Regions from separate parts of the Lysinibacillus fusiformis genome, predicted to be linked through region 2. Evidence: predicted binding sites of a transcription regulator. Region 2 holds the regulator's gene; the other holds the start of a gene.
What was found. The regulator CtsR, encoded in region 2, represses protease genes until heat stress. The targets are predictions, from matches to a motif close to ATGGTCAATAAAGGTCAAACA.
Positions count from the first base shown of each region.

Region 1: the regulator CtsR is predicted to act here: its motif matches at 14,514-14,534, upstream of JTI58_RS12715 (ATP-dependent Clp protease ATP-binding subunit).

Region 1 is NZ_CP070490.1:2,608,753-2,625,694, reverse strand. Features, by position in the region: gene JTI58_RS12775 (globin domain-containing protein) at 66-473, shown strand; gene JTI58_RS12770 (DsbA family protein) at 466-1,275, shown strand; gene pepF (oligoendopeptidase F) at 2,024-3,841, opposite strand; gene JTI58_RS12760 (competence protein CoiA) at 3,893-5,014, opposite strand; gene mecA (adaptor protein MecA) at 5,210-5,878, opposite strand; gene spxA (transcriptional regulator SpxA) at 6,313-6,708, opposite strand; T-box leader at 7,199-7,420, shown strand; gene trpS (tryptophan--tRNA ligase) at 7,538-8,527, shown strand; gene JTI58_RS12740 (YuzI family membrane protein) at 8,530-8,751, opposite strand; gene fabF (beta-ketoacyl-ACP synthase II) at 8,857-10,098, opposite strand; gene JTI58_RS12730 (beta-ketoacyl-ACP synthase III) at 10,129-11,067, opposite strand; gene JTI58_RS12725 (hypothetical protein) at 11,225-11,794, opposite strand; gene JTI58_RS12720 (YjzD family protein) at 12,079-12,273, shown strand; gene JTI58_RS12715 (ATP-dependent Clp protease ATP-binding subunit) at 12,323-14,449, opposite strand; gene JTI58_RS12710 (Crp/Fnr family transcriptional regulator) at 14,718-15,404, shown strand; gene JTI58_RS12705 (metal-sulfur cluster assembly factor) at 15,463-15,771, opposite strand; gene JTI58_RS12700 (prolyl oligopeptidase family serine peptidase) at 15,825-16,589, opposite strand; gene JTI58_RS12695 (Cof-type HAD-IIB family hydrolase) at 16,711-16,942, shown strand, end outside.
Region 2 is NZ_CP070490.1:1,644,616-1,661,557, forward strand. Features, by position in the region: gene gltX (glutamate--tRNA ligase) at 1-922, opposite strand, end outside; gene ispF (2-C-methyl-D-erythritol 2,4-cyclodiphosphate synthase) at 1,014-1,490, opposite strand; gene epsC (serine O-acetyltransferase EpsC) at 1,632-2,573, opposite strand; gene ispD (2-C-methyl-D-erythritol 4-phosphate cytidylyltransferase) at 2,867-3,562, opposite strand; gene JTI58_RS08230 (PIN/TRAM domain-containing protein) at 3,574-4,659, opposite strand; gene radA (DNA repair protein RadA) at 4,944-6,320, opposite strand; gene JTI58_RS08240 (ATP-dependent Clp protease ATP-binding subunit) at 6,412-8,856, opposite strand; gene JTI58_RS08245 (protein-arginine kinase McsB) at 8,846-9,955, opposite strand; gene JTI58_RS08250 (UvrB/UvrC motif-containing protein) at 9,952-10,494, opposite strand; gene JTI58_RS08255 (CtsR family transcriptional regulator) at 10,508-10,978, opposite strand; gene JTI58_RS08260 (DUF4870 domain-containing protein) at 11,246-11,551, opposite strand; gene JTI58_RS08265 (class I SAM-dependent methyltransferase) at 11,676-12,359, shown strand; gene corA (magnesium/cobalt transporter CorA) at 12,395-13,357, shown strand; gene JTI58_RS08275 (hypothetical protein) at 13,405-13,614, opposite strand; partial or broken gene JTI58_RS25210 (protoglobin domain-containing protein) at 13,898-14,443, shown strand; gene JTI58_RS25215 (methyl-accepting chemotaxis protein) at 14,564-15,208, shown strand; gene JTI58_RS08285 (acyl-CoA thioesterase) at 15,242-15,721, opposite strand; gene JTI58_RS08290 (aldehyde dehydrogenase family protein) at 15,791-16,942, opposite strand, start outside.

The DNA.
Region 1 (16,942 bases), 960 kb from region 2:
TTGATGAGGATGAAGTATACAAAGTGGTACTTTACGATATAAAGAATTAAAGGAGCATATAACTTATGAGTAGAAAATACACTGTTCCTTATGAGGAGCTGGGAGCTGAAAAACTGTCAGAACTCATTCATGCGTTCTATAAAAGAGTTGCTCAGCATCCTGATCTTATTCCAATCTTTCCAAAGGATTTAACAGAGACAGCCCGTAAACAAATTCAATTTCAAACACAGTATTTAGGTGGACCAAATCTTTTTACTGAAGAACATGGACATCCGATGATGCGTGCACGTCACATGAATTTTCCTATTACACCTGACCGCGCTCAAGCTTGGCTAGAGTGTATGTCAGAAGCAATGGATGAGGTAGGTTTGGAAGGGAAGTTCCGTGAAACTTATTATCAACGTTTAGTATTAACAGCTCATCACATGGTTAATACGCCAAATGACGATGAGGGGGAATTGTTACGTGAATAATATTCAAATGTTGCAAGAGCCAACGCCAACGATTTCTACTGCAAACAAGCCAATTGAATTGTATATTTTCGTAGATCCACTTTGCCCTGAAGCTTTCAGTATGCAAGCAACTCTTCGTAAATTACAACTTGAATACAACCATTACTTCACATGGCGCTTTGTTTTAAGCACAGAACTTACTTCTTTAAACTGCTTAAGTAAACGTGTCAAAGGTTGTATCTCAGGAATCGAACTTGATATTAATCACCCTGTTTTACCTTCTATCGCTATTAAAGCAGCTGAATTACAGGGGAAACGTGCAGGTGCACGTTATTTATCAAAACTACAAGAATATGTATTATTAAGTCATCAAGATGTAAACTCCTATGCAACGCTTTTAAAAATAGCTGAGGATGTTCAACTCGATATGAATGAGTTTACTGTTGACTTTGGTTCAAAGGAGGCAGCACGTGCTTTCCAATGCGATTTATATATTAAACGCGAAATGGAAGTGGAAGAAGTACCAAGTATCGTATTTTTCAATGAATGTATTGAAGATGAGGGACTAAAAGTTAGTGGTAGCTATTCCTATGAAGTTTATGAACATATTTTACAAGAAATGCTGAACGAACAGCTTGTCCGTCAGCCATTACCATCAATAGAGGACTTATTTTCTAAATTCCATACTCTTTCTACAAACGAAATAGCTTTTATCTATTCATTAACAGAGCAAGCAGCAGAGCGTGAACTAAAGAAACGCATGCTGCAACAAAAGCTCGAACGAATCCAAACTACTCACGCTACGTTATGGCGTCTTAAATAATACAATAAACCAAAGGGACTCCAATCATCATGATGGAGTCCCTTTCATGTTGTTGAAAAAAGATCATGTCAATAGCAGTAAAAGACCTTTTGACAAGGTGAAGGGTTGATTTCCGTTCCGCCAGCGTCCTTCCAGGAGACGTCCGATGAGCTGCTTCACTCAATGCGTCTCCTCTGTGACGCTATCTACCATGCTGAAAAAGTGTCATTTCCTTTTCCTTCATACTAACAGTGGAGAAGCGATGAGTGACAACACCTCTCCAAAATGAGTAGTATACGCCTTCTCCTTATTTGGAAATCGCTAAAAAGTTAACGTTTTCGGCGCTCGCTGACAGGAAAGCAAGTAGCCTGCAATGGACTTCCATTTTTACCTTTCACAAAAATTCTAGGGATGGTTTTGTTTTTCAAGATAACGCAAAATACAAAGAAGCGCCTCTATCCTCGACCGATAGAGACGCTTCTTTTTCACAAAGGGGATGGGAGAAATGTTCACGTTCAAACAAAGGGGTGTATGTTTGTTTTGTGATTTATTTCACAAGAATTACTCTATCATGGAATAATATATTTAGCAATGAAACCAATACTAGATTCACAAATTTGTCAAATAGAAAGCGATTACAAACAGTATTTTTCCAAGATGCACACTTTTAAACTATTTAGAAATCAAAAAAAATCATTATTCTTTCATTTCAAATCACTCGCACGCTAACAGAAAAAGGGCTGTAGGAATATTTCTCCAGCCCTTTTAATTAATTATTCAACAATAATTTTTCTAATTCATTTAAACGCTCTTCAAATACTTTACAAGCATCTTCAATTGGCTTAGCTACGTTCATATCAACGCCTGCTGCCTTTAATACTTCAATAGGGAAATCAGAGCATCCTGCTTTTAAGAAGTTATTAATATAACGTTCTACAGCTGGTGCACCCTCCTCTAAAATTTGTTTACTCAATGCTGTAGCGGCTGATTTACCAGTCGCATACTGATAAACATAGTAATTATAGTAGAAGTGTGGAATACGAGCCCATTCTAAGCCAATTTCCTCATCTACCACCATATCATCACCGAAGTACTTTTTGTTTAATTCATAATAAACCTCTGTTAAACGATCTGCTGTTAATGACTCACCATTCTTATCCATTTGATGAATAAGATGTTCGAACTCTGCAAACATGGTTTGTCTGAATACAGTACTTCTGAAACCATCTAACCAATGATTTAATAAGTATATTTTTTGTTGAGGGTCATCAATTGTTTTCAGTAAATAGTCATTTAATAACTCTTCATTGCATGTAGAAGCAACCTCTGCCACAAAAATAGAATAATCTCCATAAACAAATGGCTGGTTGTTGCGTGAATAATAACTATGAACACTATGGCCAAATTCATGTGCTAAAGTAAATAGATTGTTCACGTTGTCTTGCCAATTCATTAAAATATACGGATTCGTACCATAGGCGCCTGATGAATAGGCTCCGCTACGCTTCCCTTTATTCTCTAAAACATCGACCCAACGGTTATCCAGTCCATTTTGGACGATGTTTTGATATTCTTCCCCTAATGGAGCTAAAGCTTTTACTAAAATATCTTTCGCTTCATCATAAGTGACCTTCATTTCCACCTCTTTAACAAGTGGCGCAAATAAATCCCACATATGCAATTCGTCTACACCTAATAATTTCTTACGCAACGAAATATAACGTTGCATAGCTGGTAAATGCTTATGAATTGTTTCCACCAGTTGATCATAGACATTTTCTGGAATAAAATTATTAGACATGGCTGCGTGTCGTGCAGATTCATAATGACGAATACGTGCACTCACATTATGCTTCTTCACGTTACCTGTTAGCGTTGCCGAGAACGTATTTTTAAACTTGCCATATGTTTCGTACATAGCTTTAAATGCGCCTTCACGTACTGAGCGATCCTTGCTCTCTAAAAACTTGATATAGTTACCATGCGTAAGTTGTACCTCTTCCCCCTCTTCATTTTTCACATGAGGGAAAACCATATCCGCATTGTTTAACATGCTGAATGTATTCGAAGCTGTACCTGTTACCTCAGACATTTGCGCTAGCAATGCCTCCTGTTCGGCTGGTAATACATGTGGACGTGCCATCGTAATTTCTTTTAATGATTGCTTATATAGTTGTAGGTCTTGATTTTCTGTTAAGTAGCCTTCAATCGTTTCTTCACTTAATGATAAAATTTCTGGCGTTAAATAGGAAAGGCCAGCTGAGATACTCGTTGCCAATGTTTGAATACGGCTGTTCATATCTTGATAAAAGCTATTTGTCGTATCTTGATCATAGCGCATATGAGCATATGTGTAGAGCTTCATTGCACGTTCATATATATGATCATGATACTGCAAAGCTGCTAATAATGCCTCTGCCCCATTATTTAAAGTACCTGCATAGCTAGGTGCTTGTTTAGCAAGCTCTGCAACCTCCTTCAATTCCTCTTCCCAAGCTGCATCTGTTGCGAAGATATCCTCTAAACGCCATGTTAATTCTTCTGGTACTTCTTTTCTAACCAAAACCTGATTACTGTTACTAGCCATGTATGCCAGCCCCCTTTATATGTGCTTTTTTCCTTTTACTCTCATATTTTCTCAGTATATTGTGGCAATTGCAAATAAATGTACATAGACTTGCTCACAATTATCTAGTGAACCATCTTCATGATTCATTCGCTGAAGAAGTTGTCCATAATTTTGAATAGCTCTTACTGCTTGTTCGGTTATTTCTAGCTGATGCTGACATAAAAAATTTTTAATCTGATGCTTGGTTAATTCAAATGGTTGACACCCTAATTGTTTACTAAAATACAACAGCATCGTTTGCCATTCACTCGTGAATAAAGAGATAGACGCTCCTTCTTGCACTGGAATACCAATGTATGGCGGCATAGCAGTAAGAGAAAGATTTAATTCATAGCAATTGCGTAAAAATGGATCTTGTGCCCCCTTCTTATTATGTAAAAGACGACTATACGCAAATTGCCTACAAGTCTGTTTATAGAGCTGCCAATAGCTTTGAAATTCTTCTTTGGTAATACGCTTTGGTATATAAAAAGGAAAATGCTGTTGATTGACCGGAATTTTTTGTACTTTGCCTATGAAAGTATGCCCGTGAACATGAAGAAGATTCGTCCAATAAATAAAATGGGCTGTCACCGCGTTGTACGTCAGTAAATAAGGCAAATCTGTTGTCGTTGTTATAAATGCTTTTTGCAGCAATGGGGAGATTCTAATTTTTCTGATGCCGTTGATTGCTTCTTTGCTTTGAGGAGTTTGAAAAAGCCAAATTGCTTGTATATCGTTTTTTTCATAGCCCATTGTTCGTTGATGCCATTTTTCATGAGAGATTGTGCTACATTGAAATTCAACTGCGAAATGCCCCTCATCGATTGTAACGAGCAAATCAGGGCGCTGAGAAAGCTGCTTTAAAAATGGCTCTAGTTCCACCTGATGTCCATTTTTTTTGAACCACTCATATAATTGCATTTTACCTTGTAAATGTAGTTTAGATTCACCTTCTGCGAATAGCTGTGAACATTGATTTTTAGTGAAGTGGGCAAAGTGGGGAATATTATAGTTACCTATTTTCAATTGAACTTGTTCCAAACATTGAGGACAAAAAAATTTCATCTGCCGCCTATATCGCTGTAAAGCTTTCCTCGTATATTGATATGGGAGAAATAGCTGCTGTTGATTGTTATAGGCAATAAGCATATAATCAGCTCCTTTTTAGCCAACTATAATAGAATTGGGTTGCACGAACAAAAATAAAGCCGTTTTTTCTTGAAATTTTAAAAATGCGACCTTATTCAAAAATCCATGATGTTGAACGCATAAAAAAGGACTGTAGCAAAACTCGATTCTTTTACGAGTTTCACTACAGTCTAAAATAATTAGGTGATTCATTGCTTATGCAAAGTATTTTCGAACTGTTTCAAAGCAATTGAATTCCATAATTTTTTCACCGTACTCCTCTAGACGATGAATTGTAAAATTAGATGGTGTTAAAAATTCCTTGATAACTGCATTTCTATCATGACGATTTAAATCCTCATCTGCGTTTCCGAAATCAACAACTAGATAGTACCAATTTTCATATTTGAATAATGAGGAATCCACTAATTCGTCTGTCATTCGTTTTGCGACAGGGATTAACTCATCAATATCTTTAAATTTATAAACATAAATGTCTGTATCCATAAATAATTCTGACTCATCCATGTCACCAAATTGAGTTAGTTGGCTAAGAAGATCCTCTCCAACTTCATCGAATGGTGCAAACATATCTTTGTGTTCATCAAAATTCGAATGACCATCTAATGTTTCACCGTCTTTTAAAATATGTGCACGTGTGACAATGATTTCTAAGCCAACTTCAGATGCATTGATATGAATCCAAATCGGACCCTCTACATCAAAATAATCCTCCGTGTTTACTTCATCAATCATATCCCAAAAAAGTTGCTCACCCTTTGCTCGATTGTACCAAATTTCTTCACGACTATAGCCGCGATCCTCTATATCATTGTACGTAATAAAGAGCTTGAGTGTATTTTCATTTACACGTTCGATGTCCACTAGACCTCATCTCCCTTCACTGTCATATGTCGAAAAACAGTTTTGTTTCATTAGTATGCTTTTATTCTTTGTTTTTAACCTTCATACTGCATTTGTTTTTCAACCTTTGACCACACTACAGTAAAACCATCGAGTAACCGTAAACATGAATTTTTGTATTCACAGTTGTCTCTAACTCTATTGTATGCTGTTCTGTCATAAAATGAAAAGGATATACACCGTTTCACAGAAGATATTTGAATTATTGAAATTGTAGTAAACTATTTAACTTAAATCAAGTTTAACATACTTTTACGGAAATATATGACTTTTCCCTATTAATTATTATACTTCATATAGAAGGTTTTACAGAAGTAAAACATAAAAAAAAGATGTCACAACATGCATTCCACATCTGTAACATCTATTACATATATTATTCAGAATAGAAAGGTTTAATTCACCATTCGTTGCGCTTCTTGTAATTGATATGCTCGAACTTTTCGAGGTAAGAAACGACGAATTTCATCTTCATTGTAGCCAACCTGTAGACGTTTTTCATCTAAAATGATTGGTCTACGTAATAAGCCAGGATATTCCTGAATTAATTCATATAAACGTTGTAATGGTAAACTTTCAACATCCACATTTAATTTTTGGAATATTTTTGAACGAGTAGAAATAATTTCATCAGTTCCGTCTTCTGTCATACGTAAAATTTTTTTTATTTCACTAATGCTGAGCGGTTCAGAAAATATATTACGTTCTGTATATGGAATTTCGTGCTCCTCTAACCAAGCTTTCGCTTTACGACAAGAGGTACAACTTGGTGATGTAAATAGGGTTACGATCATTCTGACACATCCTTTCATTTCGAATCATTATCTATAAACCAGAACCAGTGTGTTAAATTAGAATTAATGTAATGTAAAATACACAGTACCATTATACAGTACTCCGCTGTATTTGAATATAGTTCCAATAAAAAAAGTCTGAACCTATCCCTAAATATTCTGTCTATTTATACAGCTTTTTAATGTAGTGTATTTTCTTCAAACTTATGTGCTACTACTACCATTCCCACTTTTCAAGCATTTTAAACATCCAAACATCTATCTTACTTGTTCTCATTTAAGAAAAATAAACGAGAAAATTGTCAATTCGACGTGTACACCTCAACAATATTTTAATAAAAAAATTTATATTTATAACAAAATTACATAACAAAAAAAGCATATAATTTTTTCTCGAAAAAAAACACCGTCAAAAGTCTGACTTTACATAAAGAAATCTTTATAATATAATTCTTTGCAATCAAATCAATTTGAACAATTTAAATTGAGAAAAACGCTGACGAAGAGTAGTACATATGCTAATTCACGTATAGAGAGTCTGTGGTTGCTGCAAACAGATCGTGGAGGCATGTGGAATGGACTTCCGAGTTAGCTTTGTGAACGCTTCTTAAAGCTAATAGCAAAGCTCGTCCCTTCACGTTACGAAGCTGAGTGGCCTTTTTAGGCAAGCTGGGTGGTACCGCGGATTCAAACATCATTCGTCCCTTCATTAGAAAAAATCTAATGAGGACGCATGATGTTTTTTTGTCTTCATCAAACAGATTGAAAGATGAAGGTAACGCTGCTGACAATTGTCACAGAATTTGAATTCGAGGAGGAAATTTTAATGACAACTATTTTTTCTGGCGTACAGCCTACAGGTATCGTAACTTTAGGGAACTATTTAGGAGCATTCAAGCAATTCCCTGCACTACAAGATGAAGGAAATGCGGTTTATTGTATCGTTGATCAACATGCCATAACTGTTGCACAGGACCCTAAAGAATTACGAGAAAGTATTCGTAAGCTAGCTGCTACCTATATTGCTACGGGCATTGACCCTAAAAAATCTACGTTATTCATCCAATCAGAGGTGCCAGCGCATGCTCAGGCAGGATGGATGTTACAATGTGTTGCGTCTATCGGAGAGCTAGAACGCATGACACAATTTAAAGAAAAATCACACGGTAAAGAAAGCGTATCTGCTGCTCTTTTAACATACCCACCTTTAATGGCTGCAGACATACTACTTTATAACACAAATATTGTTCCTGTCGGCGATGATCAGAAGCAGCATATCGAACTGACTCGTGACCTAGCAGAACGCTTTAACAAACGCTTTGGTGATGTTTTAACGATTCCAGAAATTCAACTACCAAAAGCAGGCGCTCGTATTAAATCCTTACAAGAGCCAACAAAGAAAATGAGTAAATCAGATCCAAATACGAAAGCGACAATCCGTTTATTAGATACGGCGAAAGAAATTGAGAAAAAAATTAAATCAGCCGTTACAGACTCTGACGGTATCGTTGCATTTGATGTGGAAAATAAACCAGGCGTTTCAAATTTATTGACAATCGAATCGGCTATTTCAGGTATAGCGATTGAAGATTTAGTCAAAAAATATGAGGGAATTGGATATGGTGGATTCAAGCAAGGTGTAGCAACAGCAGTGATTGAACACCTAACACCTATTCAAGAAAAATTCTATCATCTAGTAGAATCATCCGAATTAGATGTCATTCTAGATGAAGGTGCTGAAAAGGCGAATGCGATTGCTAGTGCTACATTAAAACGTATGGAAGATGCCATGGGTCTTGGTCGCGCACGTCGCTAAACTTACGGCTTGTCTGAGGATCGATCAAAGCCTAGATCAAGCACAACTGCACAGATGATAATACAGGCTCCTACCGCCATATAAAATTCTGTTGTTTGAAAAATAAACTTGAAAACAACCTTCCATGAATAACCTAGTGTGCGGTAATTTAAATACAATATGAGATTCCCTACTGAGAGGATCATTAAGCCATAACTTACTAAAAATAAAAAGAGACGAAACATCGTAGTGGCATCCTTTCTATTTCTTCTTACTTATCATTTATTCACAAAACTATAAAAAAAGACGTCAGCCATTTAAATTCGGCTGACGTTTTTTATGTTTACATATTAGGCTTCATATTTTTTGAATAGAAGACTTGCGTTGTGACCACCAAAACCAAGAGAATTACTCATTGCGTATTGAATACTTGCCTCTCTTGCTTCGTTTGGAACATAATCTAAATCACATTCAGGATCAGAATCTTTTAAATTGATTGTAGGAGGTAAAATCCCTTCTTTAAGGGCTAATGCTGTGAAAATCGCTTCCACACCACCAGCTGCTCCTAATAAGTGACCCGTCATCGATTTTGTAGAGCTCATTGCAAGCTTATACGCATGCTCACCAAAAGCAGTTTTAACAGCTTGTGTTTCAAATAAATCATTGTATGGCGTACTCGTACCATGAGCATTAATATAATCAACTTGTGATGGCTCTACGCCACCATCTGTTAACGCTTGCGTCATCGCACGTGCTGCACCTTCACCCTCTGGAGCTGGAGCCGTAATGTGATGTGCATCACCTGTTGCACCATAACCTAAAACTTCAGCATAGATTTTGGCACCACGAGCTTTTGCATGTTCATATTCTTCTAAAATAACGATACCTGCACCTTCTCCGATAATAAAGCCATCGCGGTTTTTATCGAATGGGCGACATGCTGCTTGTGGGTCTTGATTTAATGATAAAGCTGTATTGGCACAGAAGCCTGCCACAGCCATTGTTACGATTGGTGATTCAGCACCACCCGAAATCATTACATCTGCATCCCCACGTTCAATTACTTTAAAGGCATCCCCTATAGAGTTTGTACCCGAAGCACATGCCGTTACAGAGCAAGAGTTAATTCCCTTTGCACCAAAGTGAATAGAAACTTGGCCCGAAGCCATATCAGGAATCATCATTGGAATAAAGAATGGACTAACACGTCTTGCACCACGCTCTTGGAATGTTAAAAATTGTTGTTCATATGTTTCCATTCCACCGATACCAGAGCCAATCCATACACCTGCACGTGGAGCTAGCTCTTCATCAATTGTTAGCTGTGCATCTTCCATAGCCATAATGGAAGCAGCTAATGCGTATTGTGTGAAACGATCCATTTTACGTGCTTCTTTACGATCAATATATTTTTCAATATCGAAGTCCTTCACTTCTGCTGCGATTTTTGCTGCAAAAAGATCTTTATTTAAACGTGTCAGCTCACCTATGCCAGATTTACCAGCTTTAATGTTTGCCCATGTTTCTTCGATGCTATTTCCTAGTGGTGTAACTGCGCCAATTCCTGTAATTACTACTCGTCGTTTACTCATTGTCTTACTCCCCTCAAGCATTTTTCCTACTTATTTTCCCCATCTCATGGCTACGGCACCCCATGTTAAGCCGCCACCAAAACCTACAAGGACTAATAAATCATCCTCTTTAATCTTACCTGCTTCGAGCTCATCTACCAAGGAAATCCCAATAGATGCTGCTGAAGTATTTCCGTATTTATGAATCGTTTTTGACATTTTTTCTGGTGGTAGCTCTAATCGTTCACGAGCAGATTCCATAATTCGTATATTTGCCTGATGCGGCACTAAAAAATCAACATCTTCTTTTGTTAATCCCGCTTTTTCTAATACATTAACAGCCGATTCACCCATTTGACGCACAGCAAACTTAAACACTTCACGACCATTCATCGCAATTGTGTCTTGCTTCGATAAGTAAAGATTCTTTCCGCCTGTACCGTCTGCACCAAGTTCGAATGATAAAATACCTCTACCTTCAGATACTGGCCCAACGATAGCTGCACTAGCACCATCGCCAAATAATACAGCTGTATTACGATCTTCCCAATCAACGACTTTCGACAGCTTTTCTACACCTACTACTAAGACATATTTATAAGCATTTGCCTCAACAAAATGCTTTGCTGTCACTAAGCTATATATAAATCCTGCACATGCTGCTGCTTGATCCATCGCTGCAGCATTCACTGCTCCGAGTTGTTCCTGAACCATACATGCTACACTTGGAAAATTTTGATCCTGTGTGACAGTTGCTACAAGAATTAAACCAATTTCCTCAGGCGTAATCCCCGCATTTGCAATAGCTTCTTTTGCAGCAGCTACTGCTAAATCTGAAGTTTCCTGATCATCTGCCGCAAAATGACGTTCTTCAATGCCTGTTCGAGTACGAATCCATTCATCCGAAGTATCCATTATTTTTTCCAAATCAAAATTTGTAACGACCTTCTCAGGAACATATTTGCCTATTCCTATAATACCAGCGTTCATATAGCAACCCCTCAGCTTTCTTACTATCAATTATTAGTAACTGGTCATAATTATAACGCATACAAAAGGAAAGACGCAAGATGATTTAAATTTTATGTGTATGAGCGTGGTGTTGTTTCATTATAGAGGTGAAGGAATTTGATGAAATGGGGTTCTTTTATTTTAGAGGGTTTATTATCCTTTGTTGAGCAGTTTCTTTAGTTTTTGGAGCGCTTTTAGTGAACCTAGAGCGGGGTTCACCTATTTTGGAGCGGTTTCTCTCCACCTTTGAGCGGGGTTCTCCCTTTTTGGAGCGCTTTCCATCCATCTTTGAGCGGGGTTCTCCCTTTTTAGAGCGCTTTCTCTCCACCTTTGAGCGGGGTTCTCCCTTTTTAGAGCGCTTTCTCTCCATTTTTGAGCGGGGCCCTTCTTTTTTAGAGCGCTTTTCATCCATCTTTGAGCGGGGGCCTTCTTTTTTGGAGCGCTTTCCATCCACCTTTGAGCGGGGTTCTCCCTTTTTAGAGCGCTTTCCATCCACCTTTGAGCGGGGTTCTCCCTTTTTAGAGCGCTTTCCATCCACCTTTGAGCGGGGGCCTTCTTTTTTGGAGCGCTTTCCATCCACCTTTGAGCGGGGTTCTCCCTTTTTAGAGCGCTTTCCATCCACCTTTGAGCGGGGTTCTCCCTTTTTAGAGCGCTTTCCATCCACCTTTGAGCGGGGTTCTCCCTTTTTAGAGCGCTTTCCATCCATCTTTGAGCGGGGGCATCCTGTTTTTGAGCGCTTTCTATCCGTTTAGGAGCGGATTTCCACTATTTCTGAGCCCTTTTCACCAGCTTAGGAGCGCATTCCCCTATTTCAGAACCATTCCTAAATACTTTAACACCACCAAACATAAAATACAAAAACACATATTTGTTGTGACAAAATCGCCATGTTTCACATAAATGGTTCATTTTTTTTTGATTTATGTTATGATATGATAATGAATATGAGTAAAACCTTATGATGAAAAAAGTTCGGTTGAGGTGAAATTAATGCAATATATCGTAACATTCATATGGTCATTCCTACTAGTTTCTATGTTAAACTACGTAGTCAGCTCTGTACTTGGTGTACCATTTGATTTCAAAACAGGGGCAATCGTTTCGGTTGTATTCTCCATCCTTATCTTTATTATTGGAGCAATCATTCCAAACGACCCTACACCAGAAGCTGCAGACCATCATTAATTCAGCTAGAAAAAACCTGTTCAGCTTCATGCCGAACAGGTTTTTTCTGTTATTTCTCCACAACACATTGGCCATCGCGCATTTTTACATACAATGTCTCCTCTGGTAAAACTTCTCCGCGTAAGAGTTCTTTAGCAACGGCTGTTTCGATATGTCGCTGTACAAAGCGTTTTAGTGGTCTTGCTCCAAATTGGGCATCTGCGCCTTGCTGTACTACCCAATCAATGACTTCTTGCTCGACAGATAAAGTAATTTCTTGCTCTGCCACACGTTGAATCAATTGCTCCACATACTTCCAAGCAATCGCTGTAAAATGTTTAGTAGATAAAGCATGGAAGAAGATGATATCATCCATTCGGTTTAATAGCTCTGGTTTAAAATGTTGTCTTAGAGCTGTCATGACTAAGTCTTCTACAGTAGCATCATTTTCTTTTGCTTCCATTAAATAACTAGAACCAATATTCGAAGTTAAAATGACCACTGTATTTGTAAAATTCACCATACGTCCCTGACTATCTGTAATGCGTCCATCATCTAATATTTGCAATAAAATATTCGCCACATCAGGATGAGCTTTTTCAATCTCATCTAGTAGCACCACAGAATAAGGATTTCGGCGAACGGCTTCTGTTAGTTGTCCACCTTCCTCATAGCCTACATAACCTGGAGGAGCACCAACAAGACGGGACACACTATGTTTCTCCATGTATTCACTCATATCAATACGAATAAAGTGATCCTCTGAATCAAATAACTGTGCAGCAAGTGCCTTGGCAAGTTCTGTTTTACCTACACCAGTTGGGCCTAAGAATAAAAAGCTACCAATAGGTCGGTGTGGATCTTTGATGCCTGCACGTGCACGCCATACAGCTTCTGTCACTAATTGAACAGCTGTATCTTGCCCAACCACACGTTCATGTAATGTATCCTTTAAACGTAAGAGTTTTTCACGCTCACCCTCCACTAATTTTGTAACAGGAATTCCTGTCCAACGTGAAACGATCGCAGCGATTTCATCTGCTGTTACCTCTTCACGTAAAATGCGAGATTCTGCACCGTTCTCTAATTCCTTTTCAAGTGCCTGAATGTCTTTTTCAAGTGTCGGAATTTTACCATGACGTAATTCAGCAGCTTTATTTAAATCATATTTACTTTCCGCCTCATCTAAATCACGACGATATTTATCCAATGTTTCCCGTTTTTTCTGGATATCGTGAAGCTTTTCTTTTTCTGCTTCCCATTGTTGTCGCATGCCCTCAGAGGATTTTTTTAACTTTGTTAATTCCTCACGTAATTGCTCTAGACGTTTTTTACTTGCCTCGTCTTTCTCCTTACGTAATGCCTGTTCTTCAATTTCTAGCTGCATAATACGACGAGTGACTGCGTCTAACTCCTGTGGCATGGAATCAATTTCCGTACGTATCATTGCACAAGCCTCATCAATTAAATCAATCGCTTTATCGGGTAAAAATCGCTCTGTAATATATCGATTGGATAGTTCTGCTGCCGCAACAATGGCTCTGTCATGAATACGTACGGCATGATGCAACTCAAAGCGTTCTTTTAAGCCACGTAAAATGGATACTGTATCCTCTATAGAAGGCTCACGCACTAGTACTTGCTGGAATCGGCGTTCTAACGCGGGATCTTTTTCAATGTACATACGATATTCATCTAAAGTAGTAGCACCAATACAGTGTAATTCACCACGTGCTAGCATTGGCTTTAGCATATTTCCTGCGTCCATAGCGCCATCTGTTTTTCCTGCGCCTACGATCGTATGAATTTCATCAATAAATAGAATAATTTGTCCTTCTGAATCTTTTACTTCTTTTAGCACACCTTTTAAGCGTTCTTCAAATTGCCCACGATAGCTTGCACCAGCGATTAGCGCACTCATATCCAGTTCATATAGCACACATTCTTTCAAGCCTTCTGGTACATCACCTTTTACAATACGCTGTGCTAAACCTTCAACAATCGCTGTTTTACCAACTCCTGGTTCACCGATTAATACAGGATTATTTTTCGTTTTCCGTGTTAAAATACGAATGACATTCCGGATTTCTTCATCACGCCCGATAACAGGGTCCATCTTGCCATTTTTCACTTCTTCAATTAAATTACGTCCAAATTGCTCTAATGGTTTTTTATTGTCTGTTTGTTGAAATTGCATAGCTAGCACTCCTTTACTTTCATGTTTCTCATTATTTATATACCCTATCTTATTCATTTGAAAAAGTTTGACCTTTTTTGACTAACTTTATTTTACATCACTCGACAATGCTTAGCAAAGAAATTGCACTAAATTTTTTTCACTTATTATGGAAATCTACGTTATAATAATGATATGTTTCTATGTTTTAGTATCGAAATCCACTATCCTTTTGTAATAATCGCCATTTATTACAAAAAGAAAGCGATGTGTTGGAGATATGGTTTTAATGGATAATATGTTTGAAAAAATTAAGGATCTTTTTCAAAAGCATGGTGTTTTTATCAAAGTGAATAAAGGAAATAAAATTTTTCTAGAGGGAGAACGGGCAAAAGAAATTTATTACATCCAATCAGGTGTTATTTCGATTAGCCAAGAATCCGAAACTGGCAAGGAATTAACCATTCGTATTTGTGGTCCTGACAGTATAATAGGAGAAGGTTCATTATTTTGTAATCTCGTCTATAATTCGATGACTGCCAAAGTTTTAGAACCCTCTACGCTGTATGTTTTGAGTCGTAAATCTTTGGAGCATTTACTAGAAGAGCAGCCGACAATTATGGTGGAATATATGAAGTGGTTGCAAACAGAAAACTTAAAGCATCAAAGTCGTTTGCGTGATTTAGTGTTAAACGGTAAAAAAGGTGCTCTATTTTCAACGCTCATTCGACTTTCCAATACGTATGGTAAACCTTTAGAAAATGGCTCGATTTTTATTGATTTTCAGCTAACCAATACAGAAATTGCGAATTTGTGTGCAACAAGTCGTGAAATGATCAATCGCATGCTGAATGATTTAAAAAAACATGAGATTATCACTTTTGATAAAGGATTTATTACCATTCATGATTTACAATTTTTAAAAAATGAAATTGCCTGTGAAAATTGTCCATTACAAATATGCCGTATCGATTAATTTCGTTACAAGCAAAAACCCTGCTTATTTTTGAATAAGCAGGGTTTAATATTACATTTTAACGTACACCTAATGCCATTTTTGCATAGCGTGACATTTTATCTTTTGACCAAGGTGGATTCCATACAATATTCACATTTGTACTTTTCACTTCAGGAAGTTCACCTAATGCTGTATTTACTTGATCCACAATGACTGGTCCAAGTGGACAGCCCATCGATGTCAAGGTCATTGTAACAGTTGCGACACCTTCATCATCTAAATCCACATCATATACTAAACCTAAGTTAACGATATCAATGCCAAGCTCAGGGTCAATTACATTTTCTAAAGCACCAAACATGCTGTCTTTCATATCTTGATCCATTCGTATTTCTCCTTCCATCATAGTGTTAACCTTATCATAGCAGATGCATCCTGTTATGCCAAATGCTGTGCAAGCCATTCTGTTGCTGCTAGCATACCGTCACGCGGTACGGCATGTCCAGCTCTTTTGTTCACCATGAACTTTAAATATTCAGGGTTTGCTTGATAGTATTCCCGTAATGTTTCATAAAATTTATACGTTTCGTTGAAAGGAACTGTTTTATCTAATTCACCATGCCAAAAGAATACAGGGCGACCCGCGAATTTTTCTGGTGTTAGACTGACATCATATTTAGCAAGGACATCATTAATTTTTTCTACGTCTTCCTCTGACATAGGCCAGTTTACTCCGCTTTTAGCAAATTGTTGTAATTGATATTCACCCAATTTAATAAAACTAGGTGCGCCCATACATATTGCAGCTGTTTGTATCCAATCATAAAGCTTCAGACAGCCTGATGTCACGATGCCACCCATTGAGGTACCTGCTATGCCAATATTATGACTAGCTAATAATTTTTTATTCTTTAATTCATCATATAATTGTTGTACTTCATGAATAGAATTTAAAACAATGTCCCAAAAATTTAAATTCATTTGCATTTCCGTTAGGCCTTCGCTACGCTCACCATGAAATTTTGCATCTGGCAATAGGACACGCACCCCTTTATGCACCAATTGGTATGCATAGTGTAAGTTATGTTCTTTTGCACTCATAAAGCCATGCAAAAAAATGACTACCGGGGTTTCTTCATTCATCTTGTCTGTATGTATATGTAATAAAGGAATATTTCCCCACACTTCTTTTTCTACAAACATTATTGTCACTCCCAACTATTATCTCATCTTTATGTTAGCAAACTTTTTTCACTGTGACAAAATTTTGACGAATGTAAGACAAAGAGATACTATTCAAACTATAGGAAAGGGGCAACGAGCTATGAAACCGCATTTAATCGTATTAGACTTAGATGGAACTTTATTAACAGATCAACAACAAATTTCTGCAAAAACAAAAAAAACATTATTGCAGGCTAAGGAACAAGGGCATCAAGTGATGATTGCGACGGGACGTCCATACCGTGCAAGCGATCTTTATTATCATGAACTTGGGCTCACTACACCCATTGTTAATTTTAATGGCGCATATGTGCATCATCCTAAAAATGTCT
Region 2 (16,942 bases):
TTTCATCAAAGATTTTAATAAATTCTTCTTTTGAGAAAATCTCCTCTTCCCCTTCTGGAGACCAACCAAGTAATGCAAAGAAGTTGAACATTGCTTCAGGAAGATAGCCTAAATCCTTATATTGCGTAACAAATTGAATAATCGATTCATCACGCTTAGATAGCTTTTTACGGTTTTCGTTAATAATTAATGTCATATGACCAAAGCGTGGATATTCCCAACCAAATGCATCAAAGATCATCATTTGCTTTGGTGTATTCGATAAATGCTCTTCACCACGGAAAACGTGAGAGATTTCCATAAAGTGATCGTCTAAAACAACTGCATAGTTGTATGTTGGAATACCATTTGCTTTTACAAGTACCCAATCACCAATATCTTTAGACTCAAATGTAACTTGTCCACGAACTAAGTCCTCAAATTCATATGTTACATTTTCTGGAATGCGCATACGGATTGTATATGGCTCACCCGCCGCTTCTTTCGCTGCGACTTCATCTGCTGATAAGTGGCGGCATGTACCATCATAAGTTGGAGCTGCTACACCTCTTGCTTTTTGTTCTTCACGAGATGCTTCAAGTTTTTCAGAGGAACAGAAACACTTGTAGGCTACACCTTGCTCTAATAGTTTTTCAGCGTGCTCTTTATAAATATCAAGACGTTCCATTTGACGATAAGGCGCATAAGGTCCACCAATATCAATGGACTCATCATATTCAATACCTAACCATTTTAGGTTATCTAGCTGAGATGCTTCTCCGCCCTCTACATTACGTTCAATATCCGTATCTTCAATACGTACAATGAATTTACCGTTATGATGTTTTGCATATAAATAATTGAATAATGCTGTACGCGCTCCACCGATATGTAAAAAACCTGTTGGAGATGGCGCGTAACGAACGCGAACTTCTTTCGTCATAATTAAAAGCCTCCTAAATTTTCGATCAAAAAATTGACTTTGTTCATTTTACCACTCTGTTACAGGAAATAAAAGCGGAGTTCATCCACATTTATTTCTTAATCAAAAGAATCGTGGCCATTGCCGCTATACCTTCCTCGCGACCTGTAAAGCCTAATCGTTCGGTTGTTGTTGCCTTAACATTTACTTGTGAAGGCTCTGCGTGTAATAATTCAGCAATGCGCTGTTGCATCTGTCCAATATAGGGTGCCATTTTAGGACGTTGCGCCATAATGGTACAATCCACATTACCTAGAGCATAACCCTTATCCTCAACAATTTTCCAAATGTACTCTAATAATTTTGCTGAATCTGCGTCCTTAAATGCAGGGTCTGTATCTGGAAAATGACGGCCAATATCCCCTTCTCCAATTGCTCCTAGAGCTGCATCTGTGACAGTGTGTAAAAGAACATCCGCATCAGAATGTCCTACTAGTCCTTTTTCATGCGGAATTGTAATGCCACCAATAATTAATGGACGCCCTTCTTCAAATGCATGTACGTCAAAACCTTGTCCAATTCGAAACATATTCATCTTCCTTTAATTAATATTTATCATTATCATATCAAAGTTTACCAAAGGGTGTTTGAAAAGCGCTTTAATAATTATCCTCCTCTAGCAGTAATGGGCAGTTTAGAAAGCTATACTCCCTAGACTGCCCAACATTTTTTAAATATGATACTCTATATTTTTCATTTGACTGTTGCTAATATTCGGTGATGGCTGTGAATTGTAAACACGTGAATAAGGGGGAACAGAATGTGTTAGCCAAATATTACTCCCTAAGACGGAATCGTGCCCAATCGTCGTCTCGCCCCCTAAAATCGTAGCACCAGCATAAATGACAACATTGTCAGCAATATTCGGATGACGCTTAATGCCCTTAATCGGATTACCGTTTTCATCTAACGGGAAGCTTAGTGCACCTAATGTTACACCTTGATAAATTTTCACATTCTTTCCAATAGTACAAGTTTCACCGATGACGACCCCTGTTCCGTGGTCAATAAAGAATGATTCTCCTATGGTAGCCCCCGGATGAATATCGATACCCGTTAATCGATGTGCGTATTCTGACATAATACGAGGTACAATTTGTACGCCCATCTCATATAGCTCATGTGCGATTCGGTGAATATAAACAGCCACAATAGATGGATAGCTTAGCAAAATTTCCTCTGTGGATAGAGCTGCTGGGTCACCATTATATGCCGCTTGAATATCTGTTTGTAACACTTGACGAATGGCAGGAAACCGATTAATCAAATTCATAACAATTTTGTCTGCTTGTTCACGGCAATACTTCTCGCAATTGGCAGGATCACTGTCCTCCATATTATAAAACAATACTTTTTCGATAATATCCCGTAAATCTATTGCTGTTTCTCGCAGCTTATTACTGCAAACTACGTTCACTCTTGTTTCATCAATAGGTCTTTTTGTATAAATGCCAGGAAACAGCACCTCATGGAAATTATCTATTATTTTTATAACCCGATCCCGTCCATCAAAGCCTATTGAGTTGTCAACGTCGATGTACTGTTTATTTATACTTGTTAATGAACCTGTAATTTCGGGAACCTTTTGATTTAACCATTCATTTAATGACACAATAAACACCCCTCACATCTTTTTCATCTATTCTATTACCTTATTAAACATATATCCACTATTTCATTACACGTAAGACGATCACATGGATAAAACCCAATTTATTTAAGCCACTCCCAACTTTTATCCACTTCCCACGCCTCCGTTTCTCATTCGACTATCCGTATATCATTATCGTACTTATATGAATTGACATATTTCGAAACAAAGAGGTAATTTTACGAATCACAACATATAAAAAGACTATTCATCCTTAACACTTTCGAATGAATAGCCTATATAAATAAAATTTCTTAAAGATTGAATGATTCACGCTTACGCAAGATTGCCTCACCAAATACTAGATCTTCTTGTGTCGTCATTTTTACATTTTCATAACTACTTTCTACGATGTGTACTTGGTGTCCAAGACGCTCCATTAGCATCGCCTCATCTGTCCCAAGAAAACCTACTTTTTCAGCTACGTCCTCCGCTTCCATAATTAACTCAAAGCGGAATGCTTGTGGTGTTTGCACCATCCATAGGCTTTCGCGATCAACCGTTTCCTCAATAATGCCATTCGTTGATACTTTTTTCATCGTGTCTTTCGCACGAACCCCTGCAATGGCTGCACCGTGATCATGCGCGTTCTGTACAAGCTTTGCAATGATATCATGCGTAATAAACGGACGTGCTGCATCATGGACAAGCACAATATCTACCTGTTGCATCTCTTTCATGCATGAATGAACTGAATGCTGACGCTCAGCCCCCCCATCAGGTAAACCCTTCACTTTCGTAATCTCAAACTGCTCTAGCAGCTTTTGAATATATGCACGTTCTTCTGGTTTAACGGCAAGCCAAATACCTGTGCAGGAGGGATCTTGTTGAAACACTTCTAGCGTGTGTATCAGAATAGGTTTCTCCAAAAGTTTTAAAAATAATTTATTTTGCCCTGCACCCATACGCTTCCCACTTCCTGCTGCAGGTAGAACTACTTCATATTGCATTTTCCCACATCCTAATCGTCCTTCGGCTTAGCAAATATCATACGACCTGCTGATGTTTGCAGCACACTAGTAACTGTAACTGTAATTGCCTGTCCGATATAACTACGACCACCTTCAACAACAATCATCGTTCCATCATCTAAATAGGCAACTCCCTGATTATGCTCTTTGCCATCCTTTATAACCACAACCTGCATATCTTCACCTGGTATGACCACAGGCTTCACTGCATTCGCTAAATCATTAATATTTAATACTTTTACATGATGGAGCTCACAGACTTTATTCAGGTTAAAATCATTCGTAACAATTTGTGTGTCGTTACCCATTTTTTTCGCAAGACGTACAAGCTTTAAATCTACCTCTTGTACATCTTCAAAATCCTCGTCCGTAATTTCAACTTTTGTCTTACGCTCATCTTGTAATTTTTTTAAAATATCTAAACCACGCCGACCTCTTGTGCGCTTTAATGTATCTGACGAATCAGCTATATGCTGAAGCTCTGTGAGCACAAATTGAGGTACAACTAGAACGCCTTCGATGAATCCTGTTTCAGAAATATCTGCGATGCGCCCATCAATAATGACACTTGTATCTAGCAATTTGTAGCTTCCACGAACTTCTTGAAGTTCAGCACCTTCAGCAGCTTTTTTCTTCGTATTGGTACTACGTAATGTAAAAAGCTGTATGAGCTCATCTCTTTTTCTAAAACCTAGACGGAACCCTAAATACCCTAATACAAATGACAGGATAATTGGAAGTACTTCCGTAATAACAGGGAATGGTACACTATCAATGGCAAAGCCTAAAAAGTAAGCGACAATCAACCCAATTATTAAACCAAACGTACCAAATAATAAATCTCCGATAGGAACCTTAAACAGCACTTCTTCCATCCAGCTAATGAGCCTTACAAAGTAATCGGAAAATGCAAAAGATAGTGTAAACAGTAAAAGTGCGCCTAGAGCTACTGATACATAAGGATTATCTAGCCAAGGATTAGATGATAAATGAAGCAATTCGTATAATGGCGGTAAGAAAACAAGGCCCAATGCTCCTCCAATCAGTAAAAACGCAATTTGAACAAATTTTTTCACAAGCTGTCACCTCCTAATTGTTAGTTAAGATTATACATAGTTTACGGTAGAAAATCTTTCATGAGCTCAGTCAAAATCTCATTATTTTTGATGTTGTGAAACAAGAATAGGTCAGTTAGACATAATTTTACAAACTTCTATTTTAGAACGTATAAAATGACAATCCTTTATCCCTTCATCAGCTATTATTTAGGACGATTATTCTTTTATTTGAGTTTCAATATTAGCATCAAAAAATGAAGGAAAATGCATGTCAGAATGGTATCCAACATGCACACTTTCTTTTACAACTCTCTAAAACAAGCATTTAATGCATCTTTTATCGTTTCTACGCCAAAAATTTCAATTCCCTGTGGAAATTCCCAGCCCCCAATATTCGAAGCTGGAATGAAAGCTCTTTTAAATCCAAGCTTCGCTGCTTCAATGACTCGCTGCTCTATACGTGACACTCGGCGGACTTCACCTGTCAGCCCTACCTCACCAATAAAACAATCGGTTGCACGCACTGCCTGATCCTTAAAACTAGATACAATGCTCGTCAACACCGCTAAATCTATTGCTGGCTCATCCAATTTGACACCACCAGCAACTTTAATATATGCGTCCTGAGCTTGTAGCATGAGGCCCATACGCTTTTCCAGTACAGCCATTAGCAATTGTACTCTGTTTTGATCGACACCCGTTGCCATACGTTTAGGATAGTTAAAGCTTGTAGGTGTAACTAAGGATTGAATTTCCACAAGGATTGGTCTTGTCCCCTCCATTGATGCAACAATAGTTGAACCCGCTGCACCCTGTGAACGCTCCTGTAAAAATAACTCTGAAGGGTTTAGAACTTCCTTTAAACCTCCTTGAAGCATCTCAAATATGGCAATTTCATTTGTAGAGCCAAAGCGGTTTTTTTGGCTTCGTAAAATACGATGATTATGATGTCTTTCCCCTTCAAAATACAGTACAGTATCAACCATATGCTCTAAAATACGAGGCCCAGCAATTTGCCCCTCTTTTGTTACATGCCCTACTAGAAAAATAGCAATGCCTTTTGTTTTAGCGATTCGCATAAGCTCTGCTGTACATTCACGAACCTGTGATACACTACCTGGTGCGCTTGTTACTTCTGGATGAAAGACCGTTTGAATGGAATCGACAATGACAAACTTAGGTTTGACTTCATCAATGGTTTGGTTTAAAAACTCTAGGTTCGTTTCGGAGTATATGTAAAGCTCTTGAGAAATCACCCCTAAACGCTCTGCTCGTAATTTAGTTTGACGAATGGATTCCTCTCCAGAAATATAAAGTACGCGATGCCCTTTATTCGAAAGTAATGCGGAAACTTGTAATAGTAATGTTGATTTTCCTATCCCAGGATCGCCCCCAATTAATACTAGAGAACCAGGCACAATACCACCACCCAATACACGATTGAGTTCGCCCATCTCCGTCGCTACACGGGATTCCTCAGTAGCTTCAACCTGGATAATCGGAATTGCCTTTTGGGTAACTGTAGCAGAATGTTGAAATGCTCCACGTGGACCTTTCGCAACCATCTCCACTTCTTCGACCATTTTATTCCACTCACCACATCCAGGGCATCTTCCCATCCATTTTGCAGATTCATAGCCACAGCCTGAACATACAAATTTCGTTTTTTTCTTTGCCAAATTGCTTTCACCTCGAATATTTGTTCTTATTCTTAATTGTACAGAAAAAAAGACAGCTTGGCACTTAAAGCCTCACTGTCTTTCCATGAAATTATTTAGAGATGGATACTCCCTCTTTTTTCTTTACAATAAATTCATTGTTTACATAATCAATGATAACCTGATTACCCTTCTCTACATTACCTTTTAGTAATTCTTCTGATAATCGATCCTCTACTTGCTTTTGTAATGCACGACGTAGTGGACGAGCACCATATTGAGGGTCATAACCTTCTTCAGCAATTTTTTCAAGTGCCGCATCTGTTAGCTCTAACGAAATATCTTGCTCTTTCAAGCGTTTTGTTAATGCATTGCCCATCATTGCAATGATTTCTTTTAAATGCTCTTTATCTAATGCGTGGAAGACAATCATTTCATCGATACGGTTTAAGAATTCTGGACGGAATGCCTTTTTCAATTCTTCTAACATCGTACCCTTCATGTCTTTATGCTTAGACTCTGCACCGCCTACATTGAAACCAAGGCTCTTTTGGTATTTTAATGCATCCGCACCAACGTTTGAAGTCATAATGACCACTGTATTACGGAAGTCTACTACACGTCCCTTAGAGTCTGTTAAACGACCATCTTCAAGCACTTGCAATAGAATATTGAATACATCAGGGTGTGCCTTTTCAATTTCATCTAATAAAACGACTGAATATGGCTTACGGCGAACTTTCTCTGTCAGTTGACCGCCATCATCGAAGCCTACATAGCCTGGAGGTGAACCTACTAAGCGAGAAGTCGAATGTTTTTCCATATACTCGGACATATCAACACGAATCATCGCATCCTCATCGCCAAACATTACTTCAGCAAGTGCTCTTGCAAGCTCTGTTTTACCAACACCTGTAGGTCCTAAGAAGATAAATGAACCAATTGGTCGTTTTGGATCTTTTAAGCCTGCTCTTGCACGACGTATTGCACGAGAAATGGCTTCTACCGCTTCACTTTGCCCTACTACACGTTTGTGTAACTCTTCTTCAAGCTGTAATAACTTCGAAGATTCTTCAGAAGCAATTTTAGCTACTGGGATTCCTGTCCACATTGATACAACTGCTGCTACATCATCCACAGTCACTTTAGATTCGGCTTTGCCTTGCTCTTCTTTCCAATTTTTTCGTGTAGCTTCAATTTCATCCTTCAGCTTTTGCTCAGTATCTCTTAGTGCTGCTGCCTTTTCAAATTCTTGACCTGATACAGCTGCATTTTTTTCAGAACGAACATTTTCAAGCTTATCCTCAAGTGCCTTTAAGTTCGGTGGCACTGCGAATGAACGTAAGCGTACTTTAGAACCTGCTTCATCGATTAAGTCAATCGCCTTATCGGGTAAGAAGCGGTCTGAAATATATCTATCACTCATTTTTGCCGCTGCTTCAATCGCTTCATCTGTTATTTTTACACGGTGATGTGCTTCATAACGATCACGTAAGCCTTGAATGATTAGAATAGCTTCTTCCACTGTCGGCTCATCCACTTGGATTGGTTGGAAACGACGCTCTAAAGCTGCATCCTTTTCAATATACTTGCGGTACTCATCAAGTGTTGTGGCACCAATACATTGAAGCTCGCCACGTGCTAAAGATGGTTTTAATATATTCGATGCATCAATCGCACCTTCAGCACCACCTGCACCAATTAATGTATGCAATTCGTCGATAAATAAAATGATGTTACCTGCTTGGCGAATTTCATCCATCACTTTTTTCAAACGGTCTTCAAATTCACCACGATATTTTGTACCTGCAACAACCGTACCCATATCTAGTGTCATGACACGTTTGTCACGAAGGATTTCTGGTACTTCATTATTGATAATTTGCTGTGCTAATCCTTCAGCAATCGCTGTTTTACCAACACCTGGCTCACCAATCAATACAGGGTTATTTTTCGTACGACGCGATAAAACCTCAATCACACGTGTAATTTCCTTGCTTCGCCCAATAACAGGATCTAATGTACCTTCACGTGCAATTTGTGTTAAATCACGTGCTAGGCTATCTAAAGTTGGTGTATTGGCAGCTTGAGCTGCTTGTTGACCAGATTGTGCATTATCGTTATTACCTAATAGCAATAATACTTGCTGACGAGCTTTATTTAAGCCGACTCCCGCATTGTTTAAAACGCGAGCTGCCACACCCTCGCCTTCACGTATAAGCGCCAATAATAAATGCTCTGTGCCGATATAGGAGTGACCTAATTTACGTGACTCATCAACAGACAGTTCAATTACTTTCTTAGCTCTTGGCGTATAGTGAACGATTGGACCGACATCTTCTTTGCCCTTACCAACTAATTCTTCAATTCCAGCTTCAATCATTTGAGGACTAATATCAATGGCTTCTAACGCTTTCGCAGCAATACCGCCGCCTTCACGTATAAGCCCTAATAGTATATGCTCTGTACCGATAGATTCGTGCTTCCAACGAATAGCCTCTTCCTGAGCAAGCTGTAATACTTTTTGCGCGCGTTGTGTAAAACGATTAAACATCATATAAATCCTCTCCTTTTTCCCCATTTATAGGCTTATTCGCATATTCTTGAGATAATGTCTCGCGAAGCATTTCCGCTCGTACACGATCTCGTTCAGCAGGTGGCAGTACCTCACCTGCATAGTGCTGTAAAAAACCTGGTTGCATACAAACAACACATTCATTTAAGGTTGTTGCTTGTATACCATCAATCATCTGTAAATCTACACCTAGACGAACATTAGATAGGCAAGTCGCGGCTTCCTCACTTGTCAAAATTCTCGCATGTGTAAGGGTGCCTAAAGCTCGATATACTCTATCTTCTAGAGCAAGCTCTGCCTTTTCCATTAATTTACCTCTTGCATGTCGTTCTTTTTGAATAATCTTTTCAGCGACACTTTGTATGTCTGCTAAAATATCTTCCTCTGTCTTTCCAAGTGTAATTTGGTTAGACACTTGATAAACATTCCCTAAATTTTCGCTTCCTTCACCATATATACCTCTTACAGTCATCCCTAAGCGTGTCATGGCATTTATAATTTGATTCATTTGCCCCGTTAGTGTAAGAGCGGGTAAATGCATCATGACGGACGCTCGTAGACCCGTACCAATATTCGTTGGACAACTTGTTAAATAACCAAAAGTATCTCGAAAAGCATACGGTAATACTTTCTCTAGGATACGATCAATCTTATTTGCTTGTTCATAGGCACTTTGAAGTTGAAAACTTGCTGTCATACATTGAATGCGTAAATGATCCTCTTCATTCACCATAATGCTAACGGATTCATCTTCAGAAAGTAGTATAGAACCCACTTGCTCTTTTTTAGCCAATTGCGGACTAATCAAATGCTTTTCTACAAGAATTTGACGCTGTAAAGGCGTTAAATCCTTTATAGCAAAATAAGCATAATCATTTTGAAGCGTTGGGCTATCGCTTACAGCATGTGTAACGGCCTGTTCCACCTGCAATGCCTCATTCTCTGAAAAGGCTAATGGAAAACGATACCCATCTAAATTTCGAGCAAGGCGTATCCGTGTGCTAATGACAATATCTGAGTAATCATCTTTGATATGCATCCAGGTTGGCGTCGCACGCTCTAAAAATGATTCAATCATCATGACACATCACCACCTTCAAATTGTAGATGTTTTTCTAGCTCTTTGACTTCATCACGTAGCTTCGCCGCTTCTTCAAATTGTTCTTCCTCTACGGCGGACTTCATACGCTTGCGGATATCCTCTATTTGCTTTTTAATAACATACACATTGCTGCGAGCACCAGGCATTTTACCAATGTGTTGTGGACCTGCCTGAATGCGATTAAAAAGCTTCGGCAAATGTTCACTAAATGTGTCATAACAGCTTGGGCACCCGAATTTTCCCTCTTTTAAAAATTGCTTATACGAAAATCCACATTGTGGGCATGTTTGCTGTTGTGGTTGTACCTGTTGTTTTTCCCCCACCTTTTGCCATGTAGGAGAGCCAAACCAGTTAGACAATAACTGTTGAATAGATACTGGCTCTTGTTTAAACTCTGCATGAAATGGATGGAATTGTGAGGCGCAGACGTCACAATAATGGTGCTCCACCTTTTGCCCACTTTGAACTTGTGTTACTGTAACTGTCGCATTACGTTGTTTACAATGTTCGCAAATCATTTCCATCACCTCACTATTTTTGCTGTTCATATTTAATTGTTGTCAGCATTGCTCGCAATATTTTTGATCGAATGACATCTCTTAATGGGAGATGCAAGTCGATCGTGGAGCGATCAATTGCTGCTAACATTAATTTCGCTTCTCGCTTTGAAATTACCTGCTCATCAATCAGTCGATAAACCAAATCTTCTGCCATCGTTTGTGATGCCCCACCTTCAATTTGCCTGAGAACATCGTCGATTAAATCAATCTGTGAATTCGCGCGGACACGTAAAATTCGAATGTATCCACCACCACCACGTTTGCTCTCAACAAGGTAACCCCGCTCGGCAGTAAATCTTGTATTAATGACATAATTTATTTGTGATGGTACACATTGAAATTTATCAGCGATTTCACTACGTTTAATTTCAATATGCCCTTCTCCACCTAATTCAAGTACTTGCTTTAAGTAACCTTCTATGATGTCTGATATATTACGCATTTTAGGAATACACCTCGCTTGCTTCACTGACTTTGACTATCTTTGACTTTCTTTGAGTATATTATACAAAACGCTTGAAAAAAATTGCAATGATTTCGCCCATAGAAAAGTGGAAAGTCTTGAAAATACCTTTTTAAGCGCCGAAAATAACACCTTTTCGATCATTTGTGTACGGTTTTATAATTTCCTCATATACCTAATGTACCCTTATTAGTCATAGAAAAAACGCAAGCATATGCAACTAGCATATACTTGCGTCTATGAAAATTATACCCAGCGACCAACAATTGGATAACGCCAAGGTTCATCAGACAATGCTTTTACAATACCGATAATCGGTACAACAAATAGCATAATGCCGAAAATGATTAAAAATGGTAATCCAATAAGGACGAAGCTTAAAACAACAGAGATAGCGATTAAAACGCCCATGACAATTTGGAATAGCAATGCTTGAATAGAAATTGCCTTAACTTCCTCATCCGAACTAATTAAAAAGAAAATAATGGGCACTAACCATGGCGCAAAAAATGCACTTGCGTGTATGATTACTTTAGACCATTTAGTCTCCATATATATCAACCCTTTCTTTGAACTTTATCTATGTTTTATGTACTACTATTTACGGAACTATACCCGCAATAGTTTCACATTAAAAAGGATTTTTAAAAATTTTTTTGAGAGGCTGTGATGAGAGATGGAATTTAACAACACATTAGCAAATGAATATGAAAAGGGGATTCGCCGTACGTTGCCAAGTTATGATGCCATGCTGCGTTTAATACAAACCTTTTATCATTCCAAACTTCCAGAAAATGCTAACATGTTAGTTGTGGGTGCAGGGAGTGGCAATGAAATTTTACAGCTTGCAGAAGGAAGACCACACTGGTCATTCACGGGCATTGATCCATCAGAATCCATGCTTAACATAGCTAAAGAGCGTTTGCTCGCTCTACCTAATAATATGTCATTCCATCAGGCTACAATACTCGATGCTCCGCTGCCCTCCACACAGTATGATGCAGCAAGCTGTATTCTCGTCTTGCATTTTATTCGGGATGATGAAGAAAAGCTGGTGACATTAAAAGAAATAGCAAAATATTTAAAACCTGGAGCACCATTTGTCCTTGTTGCAAAGTATGGTCAGCAAGGCTCTTTAGAAACAGAGCTACAATTTGATTTATGGCGTTCCTATTGGCTACAACATACTAGACTTTCTGTGTCTGATGTAGCAGAGATGGAGAAATCCATTCGCTCTCTTTCTTTTATGAGTGAAGAGGGTATTTTAACACTTTTACAAAGTGCAGGCTTTACAAAACCTTCTAGATTTTTTGCCACTACTTTGTTTGGTGGTTGGGTATGCTTTAAAGAGGAGCACTAACTATATTTTGTAGTAAATAATTTGAGGTGAAAACCGTGATAAGCACCATTGGCATTACAAAACAACAACAACTGTTAAAGGATTTTCCATTAGAAGAGATACATCAGCAAGAATTTGAATGGTATTGGGTTGATTTTAATTGTCCTACAGCCGATGAAGAATCATTGTTGGATACATTTTTTCACTTTCACCCTCTTGCTATTGAGGATTGCTTAATGAGATTACAGCGTCCGAAGCTCGACTTTTATGATGATTTTCATTTTTTTGTCATTCATCGAGTAAACGAAGAGACGTTAGCTGCGGAGGAGGTTAATATATTTGCCTCCAATAAATTTATCGTAACCTTCCATAAAAGTCCTGTCCCTGAAATAGATAAGGTGCAGAAGATGCTAGAAAACCAACCGAAGAATTGGGAGCGCGGTACCGTATACTTAACGTATCAAACCATTGATAAAATTGTTGATAGTTATTTTCCACTCGTTTACAAAATTGAAGATCATCTAAATGCATTAGAAGGTGAACTTACATACCAAAGCAACGTAAATGCCATGAAGATTGTCTTCGAGTTCCGTAGTGACTTGCTTGACTTAAGACGTACTATTTTACCAATGCGTGATCTTTTATATCGCGTTCTTAATTCTTACCGTTTCTCACTAAAGAAATCGGAAAGAGCTTATTTTGGAGATATCTATGACCATCTACTTAAGCTAACAGAGATGGTTGAATCCAATCGAGAGCTTACAGCGGATATGCGGGATAGTTATATGGCTATGAGTTCTAGTCGCATGAATGGTATTATGATGACTTTAACAATTGTCTCAACAATCTTTATCCCACTTACCTTCATTGCTGGTGTGTATGGGATGAATTTCGATAATATGCCGGAGCTTCATGGACAATATAGCTATTTTATTGTACTTGGGATTATGATTATTATCGTTATCTTTATGTTGGCCATCTTTAAACATAAGGGCTGGTTTAAACTATTTAAACCATAAAAAAGACTGCTCGTTTTGTTGCGCAAACGAGCAGTTTTTTCAATCTATTAATACGGTCCTCTGTCATCAATTTTATTATCGCCCTGCTGTGGAAATAAAAAGTAGGCTAGTACCCCTGATCCTAAAGATGCGCATACTGTAATTAATAATTGATCAACATCTGGTACCTCAGCATGATAGTTTCGTAGCATATAAACGGAACCAATGGCGACAATCACCATGACTGGAATAACAAATTTAAAACGTTTTTTCTCCATACCATCCCTCCTCCTATTCTTTTTACGTACAATTTTTCTATTACTAAACAGTTCGTATTTTACAGGTTTCCTATTTTAAATTCAAATCTACATCGCTTCACCATTTGGACTAACAATAAAGTAAAAAAATAAAGAAATAACCAATTTTTTAACCAAATATTCAGCAAATAATAGTAAAATAGATTTAATCCCATTTATTTATTAAGTTTACAAACCTAACAAATTCTAAAAGTGCTTATTTACTTACAATTTATTATGGATATTAAGAATGGAGCAAATAATAATGAGTTGGTTTTCAAAAAACAGTAGTTCTAGCTACTCAATTACATTAACACCTGAAAATTTTAAGAGCGGTGTACAATTAGATGTATTGAACCACCCCAATCTTCAAAAACAATTACAACTTTTAAATTTAACACTTGAAGATTTAGCCATCATTAAGCAACTACAGCCTTTAGCTAAAGACTTAATTCCTGAAATGGTGGAGAAATTTTATGTAGCCATTAGTTTGAGCCAAGATTTACTTGATATTATTAATAGAACATCACATATTGATCGTTTGAAGATTACGTTACATAAACATTTAAGTGACATTTTTGAAAGTCGTATTAATGATGCCTACATTGCTGAACGAAAAGCCATTGCTGAGGCCCACGTTCGAATTGGCTTGCAGTCAAAATGGTATATTGCCTCATTTCAGTCACTCACTACTACTTTCGCAAACTTTGTGAACGAAGTAGATATTTCCAAAACAGATGCTATTCGTGCTATAAATGCTTTTTGTAAAATCATTAACTTTGAGCAACAACTTGTGATTGAGGCATATGAAAAAGAGGAAGAACGTATTCGCTCAGCAGCTGATGCAACAAAAAATTCCCTTGTAACGACGATTCAAAGTACTGCAGAGGAGCTTAATGCCATTAGTGAAGAAACGGCCGCATCATTATTAGTGATTTCCTCGCAAACAGATGATATTGCTGTAGCGACCAAGCAAGGATTGAGCTTCGTAGCAGATACACAAGAAAAATCAAGACGGGGCCAACAGCAGTTGAAAGAACAAAATGATTTAATCCAAGTTATTTTGCAAAGTGTCAACGGTCTTGAGGTAACGATGAATCAATTACGTACCTCTTCTCAAAAAATTTCCGAAATCGTTGGGCTTGTTACAGGCATTGCTGATCAAACAAATCTATTAGCATTAAATGCTTCTATTGAGGCTGCTCGAGCTGGAGAACATGGGAAAGGTTTCGCGGTAGTAGCTGAGGAAGTGCGTAAACTTGCTGAGGAAACTAAAAACGCCGTACAAAATGTTTCTCACCTCATTAAGGAAACGGAAAGTAATATTACGACAATGGCTAATTCAGTTGTGAATGTCGATCAAAAAATTCAGCATAGTGTCAATACACAAGAAAGTTTATCCAAGTCATTTAATGATATTGCTGATGCAGTTTCTGGCATTCAACAACAATATGTAAATACATCAAGAGATATTTCAGCCATTTCTAATTTAATTACGGAATTATCGCAAGGGGCTACGCTAGTCTCCTCTTCTTCTGACTCACTCATTAATGTTGTCAATGAGCTAAATATGTAAAAAAAGGGAACTCATTTGGAGTTCCCTTTTTCCTTAATGCGGCAATGCACGTTTTTGTTTACGGTGCTCTCGTCTTGCTGGCCCAGTTTCAAATAAACGCTTTTCTTCATCTGTTTCAGGGTAAATCGAAGGAACTGGTACTGGTTTCCCTTCCTCATTTACTGCAACCATCGTGACAAATGATTCTGTCGTTAATTTTTCCTCGCCAGTCTCAATATTGCGAGAAACAACGCGAACATAAACCTCCATTGAAGAACGTCCTGTAGACGAAACAATACTCTCAATTTCAAGAATATCTCCTACATGTGCAGCGGATAAAAAATCAACCGAGTCAATAGAAGCTGTCACTACAAGACCTTTTGCGTGTTTCATTGCTGTAATAGCAGCAATTTCATCAATATAAGCTAACACTCTTCCACCGAAAATAGAATTGTGATTATTTGTATCTGGGGGTAATACGAGACGCGATTGAACCGTACGAGATTGGCTCATTGGTACAGCGTTGTTTGGCATAATTCTTGCAACTTCCCTTCTCATGATGTTCTTTCGTCATCGTATCGCAGAAAAAGAGCTGATGCAAATTTAGAACGATTTTTTCATCGAAATAAATTTCATGTCAGTCATTTCCTCTATTGCCCACTTAATTCCTTCACGTCCATAACCACTCATCTTTACACCACCATATGGCATGTTATCTACCCGGAATGTCGGAATATCATTAATAATGACAGCACCAGCTTGTAATTCATCTGCTGCATATAAAGCATCTGACAATATATTCGTGTAAATACCTGCATTTAGGCCAAGGTCCGACTCGTTTACTAGTCGAATTGCGTCGTCTAATGTTTCATATGAAACAATTGAGACGATTGGTGCGAATGTTTCCTGGCAGACAATTTTCATATCAGCTGTCACATTCGTCATAACTGTTGGTGTTAAAGTGCGTTCTGTAAATACGCCCCCAGTTGCAATCACGGCACCCTGTTGTTGTGCCTCCTCAATCCACTCTCTGATGCGTTCCACTTCGTTTGAATTAATCATGGCACTGACATCTGTAGTTTTATTTAATGGATCTCCAACTATAAGCTTTTCAGTTTCTGCAACAAATGCTTTAGTAAATTCATCAATAATGGAAGAATGCACATAAATACGTTGTAACGAAATGCATACTTGTCCAGCAAAGTTAAAAGCACCGCTTACACAACGACTGATAATTTTATTTATTGGCGTAGAGGGTTCGACAATTACTGCTGCATTGGAACCTAGCTCTAAAGTTACTTTACGTAAACCGACTTTTTCTTTGATTCTCAAACCAACTTTACCACTACCTGTAAACGTTACTTTTTTGACGTATGGATGTGTGACCAGTGTATCACTAAGCTCGCCTCCACTTCCTGTCACAATCTGCAATGCTCCATCTGGTAATCCTGCCTCACGGAAAATTTCAGCCATAACGATAGCACTTAGTGGTGTTTGTGTTGCTGGCTTTAATACAACCGTATTACCTACTGCAAATGCTGGACCTAACTTGTGTGCCACTAAATTGAATGGAAAATTAAATGGCGTAATGGCCGATATCACACCTAAGGGTTCCCTTTTTGTCCAGCCTATTCGATCCCCTGCTCCAGGGGCTGCATCCATTGGAACAGTCTCACCTTTTGACTGTTTAGCTCCCTCTGCTGCAAATTGATAGGTTGCGATTGTACGATCAATTTCCGCTAATCCTGCGACTAA